4 regions of the Streptomyces sp. B1I3 genome follow, and region 1 is predicted to be linked to each of the others. Evidence: riboswitches for the same ligand, from Rfam matches in the RefSeq annotation. Region 1 holds a riboswitch; each other region holds the start of a gene.

Region 1 (4,315 bases):
GGGGGCCGCCCGTGTCTCCGGCGTTCCCCGTGCCGCCGGTCTGCTGCTGCTCGGGCACGCTCACTCCTCCTCGCTGGCGATCGCGTTGAGGGCGGCGGCCGCGATGGCGCTGCCACCGCGCCTGCCCCGCACCACGAGGTGCTCCAGGCCGGACGGGTGGGCGGCCAGGGCCTCCTTGGACTCGGCGGCCCCGATGAAGCCGACCGGCACGCCGATGACGGCCGCGGGGCGCGGCGCGCCCGCCTCGATCATCTCCAGCAGCCGGAACAGCGCGGTGGGGGCGTTGCCGACGGCGACGACCGCACCCTCCATCCGGTCCCGCCACAGCTCGAGGGCGGCGGCGCTGCGCGTGGTGCCGAGCTCCGCGGCCAGCTCGGGGACGGCGGGGTCCGACAGGGTGCAGATCACCTCGTTGTCCGCCGGCAGCCGCTTGCGGGTGACCCCGCTGGCGACCATGGCGACGTCGCAGAGGATGGGCGCACCGGACCGCAGCGCCGCGCGGGCGTCGGCCACGGCGTTCGGCGAGAAGGCGAGATCGCGCACGAGGTCGACCATGCCGCAGGCGTGGATCATGCGGACGGCGACCTGGCTCACGTCGGCGGGCAGCCCTGCCAGATCCGCTTCCGCGCGGATGGTGGCGAAGGACTGGCGGTAGATCGCCGGTCCGTCCTTCTCGTACTGATGCACAGTGCTGTCGCTTTCTTCGTCGAACAGGTCGAACAGGTCGTACAGGAGGTGGTCGTGGTGGTCAGGTGTGCGTGCCCCGGGGCGCCGCGGTGTGCGTGCCCCGGGCCGCCGCCACGGCCGCGGCGAGCGCGGCCGGGTCGTCCCGGACCGTGGACGTCGCGGTGGTCCGATCCCCCCGTACATGGGAGATCCGGTGTCCGTCCGGGGTGGCGACCACGTCGATCCACTCCCCGTGCGGATGGCCGCACCGGCGTTCACAGCCGGACCAGTACACAGGGAGCCGCCCGGCCGGCCCGACGGCGGCCCCCGCATCGGCCCGCACGTCGGCCAGTGACTTCGCGCAGCCGGGCTGCCCGACGCAGGCGCCGACACCGGCCCACGGGGAGCCGGGCCCGGTGATCAGTCCGGCCTCCGTGAGGGCGCCGAGCAGGCTGTCCGCGCGGTGGGGAGCGATTCCGGTGACGACGGCTCCGCGCCATGGGGTGAGCCGGAGTCCGCCGGCGCTCGACAGGAGGCGCCACTGCGCCGGGTTCAGCCGTCCCAGCGGTACGCCGACGGACAGCGCGGCCTCGCCGCGGCTGCCCGGGAGGCGTCCGGTAGCCGGGCGCAGAGCTTCGGGAGGGCGGGGGTGGGACCCGGGGGCGACGGCGATGCCGGCCTGCCCGAGCCGTCGCAGCACGTCGTCGGGGAGCGCGGACGCCACCTCACCCGGCAGGTCCTTCGTCCGCCAGGCGCCGGTGTCCCGGGCCGCGTCCAGGAAGGCTCCGGCGGCGAGGAGCGCGGCGCGGGGCGCGTCGGAGGCGGGTACACGCAGGACGGCGTCCGTGTCGCCGACGCGCAGCAGCGCGCTGCCGTCGCCGCGGCCCAGGAGGGCGAGGTCGGCGCCGAGGGCGTCGACATCGCCGCGGCCGTCGTCGAGGGCGAAGAGGAAGCGCCCGGAGAGCGCCGTCAGCCGGTCGCTCGCGCAGAGGAGACGGTCCAGTCCGGTCAGCCACGGTCCGACGTCGGCGGCCCCGAGGCCGTCCAGCCCGGAGAGGGGGGACGCCACCACGTTGCGTACCCGCTCGTGGCGTGCGGAGGGCAGTAGTCCGGCCCGTCCGAGCAGCCCGGCAAGCTCCGCGCCGCAGTCCGCGGGGAGCCCGCGCACCTGCACGTTCCCGCGGGAGGTGAGATGCAACTCACCGTCACCGAATCGCTCGGCGACCTGCCGCAGGGCATCTGCCTGACGGATCGTCAGAATGCCGCCGGGTATGCGGATACGCGCCAGCGCACCGTCGTCCGCCCGGTGCAGACGCAGTGCGCCGGGGCACGCGTCACCGCTGCTCCGGGCGCACGCATCGCCCGGAGACCGGGGTGGAAGGGGGGAGGCGGACATGGCGGCGAGCATACCGACCGTGACCGGAGCGCACCCCTACGGTCACTGTGACGTACGGGACACCGCCCGCGGTCCCGGCAGGGGCGGGGGCCGTCTGGTCAGGACCCCCCACCCGCCGCCTACTATGCCTAGCGGCGGTCCGTTGGGTCCGCCATCGCCATACGGCGACATGGGAGGAAGCCCGGTGAGATTCCGGCGCGGTCCCGCCACTGTGAGCCCGGCCATCCGGCCGTGCGAGTCAGGAACTCCCATCCCCGAGGTCCCGGCCCGGCCAGGACCCCAATCCGACACCGCCCGGGGCGTGGACACCCCGGGGAAGGACTGACGCCGCATGATCCTGCTCCTGTCGACGTCCGACACCGACCTGCTCAGCGCCCGTGCCTCCGGCGGCCCGGTCGGCTTCCGCTACGCGAACCCGTCCCGGCTCTCCGTCGAGGACCTGCCGCAGCTCCTGGAGGGCACGGATCTCGTCGTCGTGCGGCTCCTCGGTGGTGTCCGCGCCTGGCAGGAGGGGCTCGACCACGTCCTCGCCACCGGCCGGCCCGTCGTCGTACTCACCGGTGAACAGGCCCCCGACGCCCAGCTGATGGCCGCCTCCACCGTGCCCATCGGTATCGCGGCCGAGGCGCACGCCTACCTCGCGCACGGCGGTCCGGCCAATCTGGAGCAGCTGGCCCGGTTCCTCTCCGACACGGTGCTGCTCACCGGCCACGGCTTCGAGTCGCCCGCCCCGGCCCCCGCCTGGGGCCCGCTGGAGCGCACGGCCCGGGACGTCACCGGCCCGACCGTCGCGGTGCTCTACTACCGTGCGCACCACATGAGCGGGAACACCGCCTTCGTCGAGGCGCTCTGCACGGCCGTGGAGGACGCGGGCGCCCGCCCCCTCCCGCTGTACGTCGCCTCGCTCCGCACGCCCGAACCCGAACTCATCGACGAACTCCGCGCCGCCGACGCCATCGTGACGACGGTCCTCGCCGCGGGCGGGACGAAACCCGCCACCGCTTCGGCAGGCGGTGACGACGAGTCCTGGGACGCGGGCGCCCTCACCGGCCTGGACGTGCCCGTCCTCCAGGCGCTGTGCCTGACCAGCCCGCGCGCCGCGTGGGAGGAGAACGACGAGGGCGTCTCGCCGCTGGACGCGGCCACCCAGATCGCCGTCCCCGAGTTCGACGGCCGCCTCATCACCGTGCCGTTCTCCTTCAAGGAGATCGACGAGGACGGCCTGCCCGCGTACGTCGCCGACCCCGAGCGGGCCGCCCGGGTCGCCGGAATCGCCGTACGCCACGCACGGCTCCGCCACATCCCGGCCGCCGAGAAGCGGATCGCGCTGGTGCTGTCCGCGTACCCGACCAAGCACTCCCGCATCGGCAACGCGGTCGGCCTCGACACCCCCGCCAGTGCCGTCGCCCTGCTGCGCAGGCTCCGGGCCGAGGGCTACGACTTCGGTCCCGTGGAAGAGATCCCGGGACTGGTCTCCGGGGACGGCGACGAGCTGATCTACGCCCTCATCGAGGCCGGTGGCCACGACCAGGAGTGGCTCACCGAAGAGCAGCTGGCCCGCAACCCGGTCCGCATCCCGGCCGCCGACTACCGCCGCTGGTTCGCCACGCTGCCGGCAGAACTGCGCGAGGCCGTCGAGGAGCACTGGGGGCCAGCCCCCGGCGAGATGTTCCTCGACCGGTCCCGCAACCCGGAGGGCGACATCGTGCTCGCCGCCCTGCGCCGGGGCAACCTGCTGATCCTCATCCAGCCGCCGCGCGGCTTCGGCGAGAACCCGATCGCGATCTACCACGATCCCGATCTGCCGCCCTCGCACCACTACCTGGCCGCCTACCGCTGGATCGCCGCGTCCGCCGACGACAACGGCTTCGGCGCCGACGCGATGATCCACCTCGGCAAGCACGGCAACCTGGAGTGGCTGCCCGGCAAGAACGCCGGCCTGTCCGCCGCCTGCGGACCCGACGCCGCGCTGGGCGACCTGCCGCTTGTCTACCCGTTCCTGGTCAACGACCCGGGCGAGGGCACACAGGCCAAGCGCCGGGTGCACGCCACGCTCGTCGACCACCTCGTACCGCCGATGGCCCGCGCCGACAGCTACGGCGACATCGCCCGCCTCGAACAACTCCTGGACGAGCACGCCCAGATCGCCGCCATGGACCCGGCCAAGCTCCCGGCGGTCCGTGCCCAGATCTGGACCCTCATCCAGGCCGCGAAGCTCGACCACGACCTGGGGCTCGAGGACCGGCCGGAGGA
Region 2 (4,315 bases), 3.2 Mb from region 1:
TGTCCACCCCACCCCGCTGAGGGAGCCGAGCAGCCAGAACAGCACGCCCCGGGTCTGCTCGGCGTCGGCGGCGGTCATGACGACGAAGGAGGTGAGGGCGGAGAAGAGCTGCATGGCCGCCACACCGGAGAGGACGACCCGGTCGGTCGTCCCGCCGAGTGTGTGGCTGAGCAACAGCACGAGGGCGAACGAGCACAGTGCTCCGGCGAAGGCTCCCGCCGAGATCGGCACCGCGCCGCCGCCGACGCCGAGGACCACCACCGCGACGGCGCCGGTGGACGCCCCGGAGGAGACGCCGAGGACGAAGGGGTCGGCGAGCGGGTTGCGCAGCAGGGACTGCATCACGGTGCCGCAGACGGCGAGGCCCCCTCCGCACACCGCTGCGAGCAGGGTGCGGGGCATGCGCAGGTTCCAGATGATGCCGTCCCGGATCGGGGAGAGCCGTGAGTCGCCGGGACCGAGGTGGGCGGCCACCGCGGACCAGACGTCCGGGACGGAGATACGGGCGGGCCCGATCGTGACGGCGACCGCGACCGACAGGAGCAGCAGGGCTGCCCCGCCGCTCCACAGGAGGCCGCCCCGCAGGACTCGGGCACCCGTCGCACGAAGGGCCGGAACAGCACGGAGGGCCGGAACCACAGGGCGGTCCGGAACAGCACGGCGGGCGGGGCCGGTCACGGTGTCCGCGGGGCGGCGCCCGGCCTCGGTCGCGCGGTGGCCGGGGGCCGGTTCCCCGCGCGGTCCCGTGCCCGGGACGCGTTCGGTGTCCGTCACCCCGCGAGCCCGAAGGAGCGCAGTCCGGCGGCGACGCGCTCCACGCCCTCGACGGTCCGGACGGTCGGGTTCATGGCCTGGCCGCTGAGCAGCACGTACCGCTTGTGCCGGACGGCGTCCATGTTCTTCGTGGCGGGGTTGGACTCCAGGAACTCGATCTTCTTCTCGGCGCTTTCGGCGGTCTGCGACTGCCGGGTGAGGTCACCGATGACCAGGACGTCGGGGTTGCGGTCCGCGACGGTCTCCCAGTTGATCTGGGGCCACTCCTCGTGGGTGTCGTCGAAGACGTTCTTCGCCCCGAGTTCTCCGGTGATGATGCCGGGGGCTCCGCAGCATCCCGCCATGTACGGCGCCTCGGAGTTGGCGAACCAGTAGAGCAGCGTGGCGTGGGAGGCGTCGATGCCCGCGGTCGCCCTGCCGACACGGTCCCGGAGGCCGGCGACGAGCTCGTCGCCCTTCTCCTTCACTCCGAACACCCGGGCGAGGTCGTGCACTTCGGCGTAGACGCTGTCCATGGTCAGGGGTCTCGTACGGGAGCCGTCACCGCTGCCCGTGTTGTCCTTCGCCGCACAGTCGGCGGGCGACACGTAGGTCGGCACTCCGAGCCCCTCGAACTGCTCGCGGGGCGCGACGCCGCCTTTGCCGAGCGTCGATTCGAACGAGGCACTGACAAAATCGGGTTCCTTGTCGAGGACCTTCTCGAAGGAGGGGCGGTTCTCCGCGATGCGGGGGACCTTCGCGCCGGCCTTCTCCAGACCCTTCATCACCGGGTCGGTCCAGGTGGCGGTGCCGGCCAACCGGTCGCCGAGGCCCAGGGAGAGCAGGATCTCCGTCGATCCCTGGTCCAGGGAGACCGCGCGGTCCGGGGCCCTCTCGACCGTCACCGTCCGGCCGCAGTTCTCCAGCTCCACCGGGTAGCCGGCGCCGCCGTCCCGGCCGGCTCCGGCCGACGGTCCGCCGCTGCCCGGCCCGCACGCGGTCAGCAGGGCGAGCCCGGCGGTGAACAGGGCGGTTCGGCGTACGGTGCTGGCTATGGGCGGCACGGAGTCCCTTTGCGTCTCAGGGCTCATGCGCGGAGCCCGGTACGGAGTCCGCCCCCCGGCGGGGGAACGGGTGCCAGCAGGTCTTCGGACTCGGGTTCGTCCGGACGGAGCGCCTTCCCGGGGCACCCGAGGGTGTCCCAGTGGCCGTGGCCCCGCCCGTCCCCCTCACCGCTGCGCGTCAGCTCCGGATTCTCACCGGATTCCCTGACTCCACGTGGAGTGTGACTGGCGTCTGCAAGCTATCACGCAGTCCGGCGAGGGCTTGCGGGCCTGAGGCCGGTACGGCGGGGAGGGCATCCCCCGCCGCACCGGCCGTCCGGCCGGTCAGCGCTTGCGGTGAACCGATTCGCCGACCTCGGCCTGCGGTGTGCGGCGCCGGCGGGCGAGCAAGGAGACCGTGCCCCAGTACACCGTCAGGACCGCCCGCAGTGCGAGGACTTCGAGGGCCTCGCGTACACCGGCACGGCACGTTCCGCGTCTCTCGGTGCCCGGAACGGGATTCCTGGTGCCCTGTACGCGGCCCCCGGTGCCCGGGACGGGTTTCTCGGCGCCCGGTACGGGTCCCTCTGTGCCCGGGTCCGCTCGGTTCGGGCCTCCGCCTGTACGCGCGTACCGTCCGCCGTTCACCGCGCGTCCTGCGGGGAGCCTGCGGGGCGGCCGTGCCAGGGGGCGTCGGGGTCGTCGTAGGCGTCGGCGTAGCCGGGCCCCGCGATCGGCCAGTCGGCGAGCAGTTCATGGGGCAGGGCGAAGGAGTCGGCCAGTTCGCGGGCGTGCGCGGCGACCGCCGCGATCAGCTCCTCGGTGGCCTCGGGCAGGGCGTCGACCTGATCGCGGGTCAGCAGGCCGGCGGCCAGCAGATCGCCACTGTTGCGGGCCACCCACTCGACGGCGAACAGCCGCTCCAGCTCCGCCAGCCGTTCGCGCGCGGCCCCTTCGGGCAGCGCGGCGCGGGCCTGGGCGTACGCCTCGGCCGCTTCCCGGTAGGCGTGCGCCTCGACCGCGCGCAGGGCGGGCCCGGCGGCCGCGTTCCACCGCCCGAGTGTGTCCTTGTCAGCGGCCCGCAGCATGCGCTGCCGGGCCCGCTCGAACCAGATGCCCTGCACGGCGGTGAGCAGTGCGCCGAGGAAGCCCGGGTCGGCCAGGTCCCCCGTGGCGGCGGGTGCAGCATCCGGCCCCGGCCCGGGCCGGGCACCCCGCGGACCGGCCGCGGTGGCGTCGATCCCGGCGAGGAGCATGTCGGCCGCGGCCTTGGCGTGCAGGGCGAGGTTGTCGCCCTCCGCCGTGATGGCGCCTTCCACCCCGGTGACCAGTTCCGTCATGCCGTTGTTCTCCAGCAACGCCTGGGCTCCGCAGCGTTCGCGGCACTGGACGATGACGGCGCGGGCCTGCCAGGTGATCCACCCCTTGGCGACCGCGACCAGCCGCTCCGCCTCTGCCCTGCTCTCCTCGCCACAGCCCTCCCACCGGTCGAGTACCCGGCGGTGGAGCAGGCTCATGGCGAAGACCGTCGCCATGGCCGAGGCGAGTGGCCCGTGGTGCGTGCGGTGGGCGTTGACCGGGACGGGACGCGTGCCCCGGGGCCCGGAGACCATCCGGTGACCGCCGTAGCGGACCGCGACCGCCAGTGTCGCGCGGGCCGTGCCCGCCGCGCATGCGCTCATGGAGATCCTGCCGGAGGTGACCCGGCCGATGGAGGTCAGGAAGCGGCGCCGGCGCCCGCCTGGAGTACTGGTGAACATCCCCGTGCCGGCGTCCTCCTCACGCGCTCCCAGCAGCGCGTCCCGCGCCACGAACAGCTGGTCGAACGACGTGAGGCAATGGTCCACCGGGCTGCCCATCCGGGCCGGCAGCCGGCGGACCCGGACACCGGGCAGGGCCTGTACGTCGTCGGTGAGCGGCACGAGGAAGAGCCGGATCCCGTGGTCCGTGCCGTCGGCCATCAGCCGCGCCGCGACCAGCCCGGACTTGGCCCCGCCCGCCGGGCTGGTGTTGGGCATGAACTTCTGCGCCCCCGCGTGCGGGGTGTGCAGGACGAAGCCGTCCCGTGCGGGGTGGTACGTCGCGGTGGTCTCCATGGCCGCCGCGTCGTTGCCGTGCGCCACCTCCGTACAGAGGAAGGTCCCGATCCGGCGCATCGCCAGGTAGTCCGACAGATCGCGGTGACCGACCACATCGTGGTCGAGGATGCTGCCGAGGAACAGGTTGTAGTGGATGCCCGCGACGGTGGTGAGCGCGGGGTCGACCGGCCCGAGCCATTCGTGCAGCGCGGCGAGGGCGCGCGGGTCGGCGGCGAGACGTGCTCCGTTGTCGAGCGAGCGGTTGAGGATCCGCAGTCGTTCATAGGCGAGATCCAGCCTCTCCTCGGGCGTTCCGCCGGCGGGGCGGCGGAACGGTTCTGTGCTGATCAGCCGCTGCCAGAACCCGTGCTCACGGGGGTGTGCCGGGCCGAGGAGGACGCCGGTCAGCAGATCGGCGGTGGACGCTGGGACAGCGTCGGT
Region 3 (4,315 bases), 2.3 Mb from region 1:
GTCCTGATCACGGTCGCTCATGCGGGTGATCCTAGGTCGCGCCCGGATCCGCCGGGCGGGCACGGACCACCCGGGGAGCACGGGCACCCCGAGGGGACGAAGTGAGCTAAGTCTCCTCAACGCCGCGAATCGGTCACGCCATATGTTCACCAACACCCGGCAAAGACCAGTCCTCGCACCGCCACGGGAGGGCCCGGCCGCCTCGTGCGCACACAAGCGGAACGACGCCGCACGGATGGGGTCACCGCGCCGCCCTGCCCAGTTCATCTTCCGTTCACCCAGGTTGCTTACGTTCCACGTGCCAATGACGTCGAGCGATTGCCTGGGTAAATGGAACACATCACGCTGCTGCTCGCGATCGTGATCGTGACAGCTCTAGTGTTCGATTTCACGAACGGTTTCCATGACACCGCCAACGCGATGGCCACCACCATCTCGACCGGCGCCCTCAAACCCAAGACTGCGGTGGCCATGTCCGCCGTCCTCAACCTGGTCGGCGCTTTCCTGTCGGTGGAGGTCGCCAAGACGATCTCGGGCGGGATCGTCAACGAGGACGGCCTCAGAACCGAGGTCATCTTCGCGGCGCTCGTCGGCGCCATCCTGTGGAACCTGCTGACCTGGCTGGTCGGCCTGCCGTCCAGTTCCTCCCACGCACTCTTCGGCGGTCTGATCGGCGCCGCGGTGATGTCGGCCGGCTGGTCCTCGATCGACGGCGGCACCGTCGTCACCAAGGTCCTGCTGCCCGCGATCGCCGCCCCCCTCGTCGCCGGTCTCGCCGCGCTGCTGGCCACCAAGCTGACGTACCGCCTCAACCGGAAGATCACCGACGAGGCGCAGCTGAAGTCGACCGCCAAGGGCTACCGGGCCGGGCAGATCGCCTCGGCCGGTCTCGTCTCCCTCGCCCACGGCACCAACGACGCGCAGAAGACGATGGGCATCATCACCCTGGCCCTGGTCACCGGCGGCGTCCTCGCCCCCGGCTCCAACCCGCCGGTCTGGGTCATCTGCGCCGCGGGTGTCGCCATCGCCCTCGGCACCTACCTCGGCGGCTGGCGCATCATCCGCACCATGGGCAGCGGGCTCACCGAGCTCAGGCCGCCGCAGGGCTTCGCCGCCCAGACCAGCGCGGCCACGGTCATCCTGGCCTCCTCGCACCTCGGCTTCTCCCTCTCCACCACCCAGTCCTGCTCCGGCGCCGTGATGGGCGCGGGCCTCGGACGCAAGGGAGGCGTGGTCCGCTGGTCCACCGCCACCCGGATGTTCGTCGCCTGGGGCCTGACCCTGCCGGCCGCGGGCCTGGTCGGCGCGGGCGCCGAGTTCCTGACCAAGCAGGGCGGCTGGGGCGTGGGCGTCGTCGCGGTGCTCCTCGTCGCGGGCTCGGGTGCCATCTGGTGGCTGTCCCGCCGCAAGCCGGTCGACCACACCAACGTCAACGCGCCGGACGCCGAACCGGCGGGCGTCGTCACCACCGCCATCGCCGCCGTCAGCCCGCCGCCCGTCGGCGGGGCCGTCCCGGACCTCAAGACCACCATCCCGGCCCCGGCCCCGTCGGCCGTGACCACGGCCGACCCGGCCCGACCGGCCACGGTGTAAGGACGAATCGCATGAACATCGACTGGGCAGCCCTCGGCACCGTTTTCGGCGTCAGCCTCCTGATCACCGTCGCACTGGTCGGCCTCTTCACCGTCGGCATCGTCGGTCTCGCCAAGCAGGCGCCGACGGCGCGGAGCGCCGGCTCCGGAGCACCGGCGCGCGTCGGCGCGTACGCCTGCTTCGCGCTGTGCGCGGCGGCGGTCGCGTACGGGATCTACCTGATCGTCGCCTGACCTTTCCGCACCCGATCGCCCTGGGCCGGACACACCACGTGTGTGTCCGGCCCGATGTGCGTCCGGACACTCCGCAGCCTCGCAGGTCAGCGGCAGGTTGACGGGCGTTCGCGGGGCATGGTGGACTGCCGTGGCCATGTACGGCGACAGCAGAGGAAGCCGGTGCGAATCCGGCGCGGTCCCGCCACTGTCACCGGGGAGCAGTCCCCCACACGGAAGTCACGGTCCGCCTCCGCGGACCGGAAGGCCGGGGGAGCTGTGGATCCGGAAGCCAGGAGACTCTCGTCGCCCGTCACGTCGAACCAGGGCGCGGACCCTGAGTGAGGACATATGCCATGCCTGGCTGCCGTGCGTCGGTCGCTGTTCCACCCGCCACCGGGACCCTTCGAGGCGCGACGGCCGGCTGATCCGTGCGAGCCGACCGCATATTCGCGTACGGCGCCACCGCCGGTCTGATCGGCGACCTGCTCCTCGGTGATCCCCGACGGGGTCATCCCGTCGCCGCGTTCGGACGGGCCGCGGCGGGCGTGGAGAGCCGGCTGTGGCGCGATCACCGCGGCTGGGGCGCCCTGCACGCGCTCGTGTGCGCCGGGGGCGCCGCGGGTGCCGCGGCGCTGGCCGCGCGAGCCGTACGGGACCGCCCGGCCGCCGCCGTGGCACTGACCGCCGCCGCCACCTGGTCCGTCGTCGGGGGCACCTCGCTGGGCCGCGAGGCCCGTGCCATCGGGGGCGCCCTCGCCGCCGGCGACATCGACGTGGCCCGGGAGCGGCTGCCGCACCTGTGCGGCCGCGACCCTCAGGCACTCGACGGGCAGCAGATCGCCCGCGCGGTGGTCGAGTCCGTCGCCGAGAACACCTCCGACGCCGTGGTGGGCGCCCTGGTGTGGGGCGCGCTGGGTGGCGTGCCCGGCCTGGTCGGGTTCCGGGCCGTCAACACACTGGACGCCATGGTCGGCCACCGGTCGCCGCGTCACCGGCGCTACGGCTGGGCCTCGGCCCGGCTGGACGACCTGGCCGGCTGGCCGGGCGCCCGCCTCACCGCCGCGCTCGCCGTGGCGGCCGGAGGGCGGCCCCGCGAGGCCGTACACGCCTGGCGGGCCGACGCCGGCCGGCACCCGAGCCCCAACGCGGGCCCGGTGGAGGCCGCGTTCGCGGGTGCGCTCGGCGTACGGCTCGGCGGGACCCTCGCCTACGGGGGCCGGGTCGAGCACCGGCCCGTGCTCAACGGGGAGAGCGGCCGGGACGTGCGGGCCGCGGACATCGAACGCGCGGTGCGGCTGTCGCGCCGGGTGAGTGTGCTGGCCCTCGGCGTGTGCGTCGCCGTGCGGCTGGCCGGAGGACGGAGGCGTCGGGCATGAGCGGCGGGCTGCTGATCGCGGGAACCACCTCGGACGCGGGCAAGAGCGTCGTCACGGCCGGCATCTGCCGGTGGCTGGCGCGCCGAGGGGTAAAGGTCGCGCCGTTCAAGGCGCAGAACATGTCGCTGAACTCCTTCGTCACCCGCGAGGGCGCGGAGATCGGGCGGGCGCAGGCCATGCAGGCGCAGGCCGCGCGCGTGGAGCCGACCGCGCTGATGAATCCCGTGCTGCTCAAGCCGGGGGGCGACCGGTCGAGCCAGGTCGTCCTGATGGGGAAGCCGGTCGGCGAGATGAGTGCGCGCGGTTACCACGGAGGTCGCCAGGAGGCCCTGTTCGGGACGGTCGTGGACTGTCTGGAGCAGCTTCGCGGCGCGTACGACGCCGTGATCTGCGAGGGGGCGGGCAGCCCGGCGGAGATCAATCTGCGGCGCACGGACATCGTGAACATGGGCGTCGCGCGTGCGGCGCGCTTCCCCGTTCTCGTCGTCGGGGACATCGACCGCGGAGGCGTCTTCGCGTCGTTCTTCGGCACGACGGCTCTGCTGAGCGCCGAGGACCAGTCGCTGATCGCCGGCTACCTGGTGAACAAGTTCAGGGGCGACGTCTCGCTGCTGGAGCCGGGTCTGGACATGCTGTACGGGCTCACGGGGCGCCGTACGTACGGGGTGCTGCCGTACGCGCACGGGCTGGGCATCGACGAGGAGGACGGGCTGCGCGTGTCGATGCGCGGTGCCGTGCGGGAGTCGGTCGTCGCGCCGCCGCACGGTCAGGACGTGCTGCGGGTCGCGGTGTGTGCCGTGCCGCTGATGTCGAACTTCACGGACGTCGACGCGCTGGCGGCGGAGCCGGGTGTGGTGGTGCGGTTCGTGGACCGGGCGGAGGAGCTCACGGACGCGGACCTGGTGGTCGTGCCCGGTACCCGGGGCACGGTGAAGGCTCTGGCGTGGCTGCGCGAGCGGGGGCTGGCCGAGGCGCTGCGGCGGCGGGCGGCCGAGGGGCGTCCCGTGCTGGGCATCTGCGGCGGGTTCCAGGTGCTGGGTGAGTCGATCGAGGACGACGTGGAGTCCCGGGCGGGGCTGGTCGAAGGGCTCGGACTGCTGCCGGTGCGGGTCCGCTTCGGCCGGGAGAAGG
Region 4 (4,315 bases), 1.0 Mb from region 1:
AGAGGTTGGAGACCTGCGGCTCGATGCACTCGTAGACGCCGGCGATCGAGGCGATCGTCGCGGTCGGGGCAATGGCCAGCAGCAGGGAGTTGCGCATCCCGCTCTTCGCGACGCGGGCCCGCAGGGCGTCCCAGCGCTCCGGCCAGTTCAGCTCGGTGCCGTAGTGGTCCGGGTGCAGCACACCGCGGGCGGCGCGGGTCTGCGACCAGGCCGGGAGGGGGCCCGACCGCTCGGCGAGGTCGCACGACGCCTCGTAGGCGGCGAGCATGATCCGCTCGGAGATCCGGGTGGACAGCGCACGGGCCTCGGGGGAGTCGAACGGCAGCCGGAGCTGGAAGAAGACGTCCTGCAGACCCATCGCGCCCAGGCCCACCGGGCGCCACCGGGCGTTGGACCGGCCGGCCTGCTCGGTGGGGTAGAAGTTGATGTCCACGACCCGGTCGAGGAACGTCACGGCGGTACGGACGGTGGCGTCCAGCCGCTCCCAGTCCATCGTCCCCCCGTCGACGAACGCGCCGAGGTTGACGGAGCCCAGGTTGCAGACCGCCGTCTCACCGTCGTCGGTGACCTCCAGGATCTCGGTGCACAGGTTCGACGAGTGCACCACCCGGCCCGGCTCGGCGGTCTGGTTCGCGGTGCGGTTGGCGGCGTCCTTGAACGTCATCCAGCCCTGGCCCGTCTGCGCGAGCGTCCGCATCATCCGGCCGTAGAGCTCCCGCGCCGGCATCGTCCTGCGGGCGAGGGCCTTCGCCTCCGCCGCACGGTAGGCGGCGTCGAACTCGTCGCCCCACAGGTCCACCAGTTCGGGCACGTCGGCCGGGGAGAACAGCGACCATTCGGTGTCCGCGTCGACGCGGCGCATGAACTCGTCCGGGATCCAGTGCGCAAGGTTCAGGTTGTGCGTACGCCGCTGGTCCTCGCCCGTGTTGTCGCGCAGCTCCAGGAACTCCTCGACGTCCGCGTGCCAGGTCTCCAGGTAGACGGCGGCCGCGCCCTTGCGGCGGCCGCCCTGGTTCACCGCGGCCACCGAGGCGTCGAGCGTCTTCAGGAACGGCACGATGCCGTTGGAGTGCCCGTTGGTGCCGCGGATGAGCGAGCCGCGGGCACGGATACGGGAGTAGGAGAGGCCGATGCCGCCCGCGTGCTTGGAGAGCCGGGCCACCTGGTGGTAGCGGTCGTAGATCGAGTCCAGCTCGTCCTTCGGCGAGTCGAGCAGGTAGCAGGAGGACATCTGCGGGTGCCGGGTGCCGGAGTTGAAGAGCGTGGGGGAGGAGGGCAGGTAGTCCAGCCGGCTCATCAGCCCGTACAGCGCGGCGACCTCGTCCAGCGCCCGCGGCGACTCGTCCTCGGCGAGACCGGCCGCGACGCGGAGCATGAAGTGCTGCGGGGTCTCGATGACCTGCCGGGTGAGCGGGTGGCGCAGCAGGTAGCGGCTGTGCAGCGTCCGCAGCCCGAAGTAGCCGAACCGGTCGTCGGCACCGTCCGCGAGGGACTGTTCGACCAGGGCGTCGAGCCGCGCCGCGTGCAGGGCCACGAACGAGGCTGTGCGGTCCGCGATCAGACCCTCACGGTGCCCCACGGCGATCGAGGCGGAGAAGGAGACCGCGCCCTGGCCCGCGGCCTCGTCCGCGACGGAACGGGTGAGGAGCCGGGCGGCGAGCCGGGAGTAGGCCGGGTCCTCGGAGATCAGACCCGCCGCGGCCTCGGTCGCCAGTGCGCACAGCTCGGCCTCGTCCGACCGGGCGCTGCGGCCACGCAGCGCGGCGGCGGCGACCCGACCGGGGTCGGTGTCGGGCAGATCGACGGTGAGATCGGTCAGCGTCCGCAGCAGTGCGGTCCCCGGCCCGTCGGTCGTGGCGTGCGTGGACTCGGCTGACGCGGTGGCTGAAACCGGATCGGCTGGCGCGATGGTCACGTGGGGCTATCCCTCGCTCGGCTCGGGGCCGGCGGGAGCGGGGCAGCCGACAGGGCGGTGCCCGGGGAACGGACAGCACTCCGCACGGCGTCCACCGGCCCTCCGCGGGGCCCGGACGTCTCGGCGTCCGGATCGGTCGAACCGGACGCACCGTCGGCAGGTCTTCGGACTTCCGGGTGCGCGGGGGCACGCCGGTCACACCGTTGCGGGACAGTTCCGGATTCGCACCGGATTCCCCTGCGGCGACAGCGAGCACGAGCATACATGTGGGGGCCGCCTGCTGAGGCAGCCCCCACATGTTGTGTCGTGACGGGTCAGAGCTCCAGACGGAACGTCAGCAGCGAAGGACCCGGCAGTGGCTCCCGGTTCCGTTCCGGAGCCCGTGCGAAGCCGAGGCGCGGCAGTCCGCCGCAACCGGCGTGTGCGGCGTACCTGCTTTTCCGGGCGTCCTGGCCCGGGTGGGGCGCGCCCGGCGGCCGTGGCCCGGGGTGGCGAAGGGCCCGGAAACGCCTGAGCCGCCACGCCCCGGTGCGGTGGGGCGTGGCGGCTCGGGCAGGCGGGGTGTCAGTGACCCGCGGGGGAGCCCACCGTGGCCGGCGGGAGCTCCGCCTGCACGCCCGGGTCGCCCACATCCGCGGTGTAGTCGGACGGGGAGGTCTCGTCCACACCGGCCGGTGCCTTCACGGCGTTCAGCACGAACGTGAGGACGACGACCACGATCACGTTGAGCACGAACGCGGTGAGGCCGATGTAACCGATCTCGCCGATACCCGGGATCTCCTTCGAGGATCCGCCGAAGTGCTTCTGCGTCGGGCTGGCCACCCCGTACGCGGCCACCGTGCCGTAGATCATGCCGACCGCCCAGCCCGCGATCAGGGCCCAGCGGTGGAACCAGCGGGTGAACAGGCCGCCGACCAGGGCCGGCATCGTCTGGAGGATCCAGATACCGCCCAGCAGCTGGAAGTTGATGGCGACCGTCTTGTCCATGGTGAGGACGAAGGCGAGCGCACCCACCTTGACCAGGAGCGACACCAGCTTGGAGACCTTGGTCTCCTGCGCGGGTGTCGCGTCCGGCTTGATGAAGTCCTTGTAGATGTTGCGGGTGAACAGGTTCGCCGCGGCGATCGACATGATCGCGGCAGGCACCAGGGCTCCGATGCCGATGGCGGCGAAGGCCACCCCCGCGAACCAGTCGGGGAACATGTCCTCGAACAGCTGCGGGATGGCGAGCTGGCCGTTGTCCACCTTGATCCCGGCCGCGATCGCCATGAATCCGAGCAGCGCCAGCAGACCCAGCATCAGCGAGTACAGCGGCAGGATCGTGGTGTTGCGCCGGATGACCTCGCGGCTGCGGCTGGAGAGCGTCGCCGTGATCGAGTGGGGGTACATGAAGAGCGCGAGTGCGGAGCCCAGGGCGAGTGTGGCGTAACCCCACTGCCCCATCTCGCCCGGGACGATGGCGCCGCGTGGCTTGCCCGTGGCCTCACTCGTCTGCGAGAACGCCTCTCCCGCCTTGGCGAATATGTCGTCGAAGCCGCCGAGCTTGATCGGGATGTAGATGATCGCCACCGCGATGACCAGATAGATCAGGCCGTCCTTGACGAAGGCGATGAGCGCGGGTGCGCGCAGCCCCGACGAGTAGGTGTAAGCGGCGAGGACGGCGAACGCGATGAGGAGCGGCAGGTCCTTGACGAACCAGTGCGTGTTCTCACCGCCGCCGACGCCCATGACGTCGAGCACGGCCTGGATGCCGACCAGTTGCAGCGCGATGTACGGCATCGTGGCGAGGATGCCGGTGAGGGCGATCGCCAGCGACAGCCCCTTCGAGCCGAACCGGCCGCGGACGAAGTCCGAGGTGGTCACGTAGCCGTGCTTGTGCGAGACGGACCAGAGCCGCGGCAGGAAGGTGAAGATCAGCGGGTAGATGAGGATGGTGTACGGGACGGCGAAGAAGCCCGCCGCTCCGGCCGCGTAGATAGCCGCGGGCACGGCGACGAACGTGTACGCGGTGTAGAGGTCGCCGCCGAGCAGGAACCAGGTGACCCAGGTGCCGAACGACCGTCCGCCCAGGCCCCACTCGTCGAGGGTGGCCTCGGTCTCGGCCTTGCGCCAGCGCGCGGCCATGAAGCCGACGACCGTGACGGCCAGGAAGAAGAAGATGAACACGGCGAGAGCGACGCCGTTCACGCCGTCCTTCATGCTGACGCACCCCCCTTGCGGGAGCGCTGGTCACGCTGCCACAGCTTGTACGCGATCATGGTGAGTGCGGTCGAGATGAGCACCCAGAGCATCTGGTACCAGTAGAAGAACGGAATGCCGATGAAGGTCGGTTCGACCTTCGCGTACGAACTCACCCAGAGCATCGCCACGAACGGCGCGATCAGGCAGAGCGCGATGACC

Evidence for each region. Region 1 has a riboswitch for cobalamin ahead of cobN (cobaltochelatase subunit CobN). Riboswitches for the same ligand answer to the same signal wherever they lie in the genome.
Region 2: another riboswitch for cobalamin. It lies ahead of QFZ58_RS03125 (ABC transporter substrate-binding protein); the one in region 1 lies ahead of cobN (cobaltochelatase subunit CobN).
Region 3: another riboswitch for cobalamin. It lies ahead of QFZ58_RS28035 (cobalamin biosynthesis protein); the one in region 1 lies ahead of cobN (cobaltochelatase subunit CobN).
Region 4: another riboswitch for cobalamin. It lies ahead of QFZ58_RS12680 (ribonucleoside-diphosphate reductase subunit alpha); the one in region 1 lies ahead of cobN (cobaltochelatase subunit CobN).

Annotation. Positions count from the first base shown of each region.
Region 1 is NZ_JAUSYD010000001.1:3,858,326-3,862,640, reverse strand. Features, by position in the region: gene cobJ (precorrin-3B C(17)-methyltransferase) at 1-58, opposite strand, end outside; gene QFZ58_RS17710 (precorrin-8X methylmutase) at 61-687, opposite strand; gene QFZ58_RS17705 (cobalamin biosynthesis protein CobG) at 749-2,074, opposite strand; cobalamin riboswitch at 2,189-2,330, shown strand; gene cobN (cobaltochelatase subunit CobN) at 2,394-4,315, shown strand, end outside.
Region 2 is NZ_JAUSYD010000001.1:617,764-622,078, forward strand. Features, by position in the region: gene QFZ58_RS03120 (iron ABC transporter permease) at 1-585, opposite strand, end outside; gene QFZ58_RS03125 (ABC transporter substrate-binding protein) at 771-1,844, opposite strand; cobalamin riboswitch at 1,875-2,062, opposite strand; gene QFZ58_RS03130 (acyl-CoA dehydrogenase) at 2,441-4,315, opposite strand, start outside.
Region 3 is NZ_JAUSYD010000001.1:6,172,797-6,177,111, reverse strand. Features, by position in the region: gene QFZ58_RS28050 (class II aldolase/adducin family protein) at 1-21, opposite strand, end outside; gene QFZ58_RS28045 (inorganic phosphate transporter) at 331-1,593, shown strand; gene QFZ58_RS28040 (hypothetical protein) at 1,605-1,826, shown strand; cobalamin riboswitch at 1,978-2,108, shown strand; gene QFZ58_RS28035 (cobalamin biosynthesis protein) at 2,237-3,184, shown strand; gene QFZ58_RS28030 (cobyric acid synthase) at 3,181-4,315, shown strand, end outside.
Region 4 is NZ_JAUSYD010000001.1:2,808,484-2,812,798, reverse strand. Features, by position in the region: gene QFZ58_RS12680 (ribonucleoside-diphosphate reductase subunit alpha) at 1-1,915, opposite strand, end outside; cobalamin riboswitch at 2,053-2,184, opposite strand; gene mctP (monocarboxylate uptake permease MctP) at 2,480-4,114, opposite strand; gene QFZ58_RS12670 (DUF3311 domain-containing protein) at 4,111-4,315, opposite strand, start outside.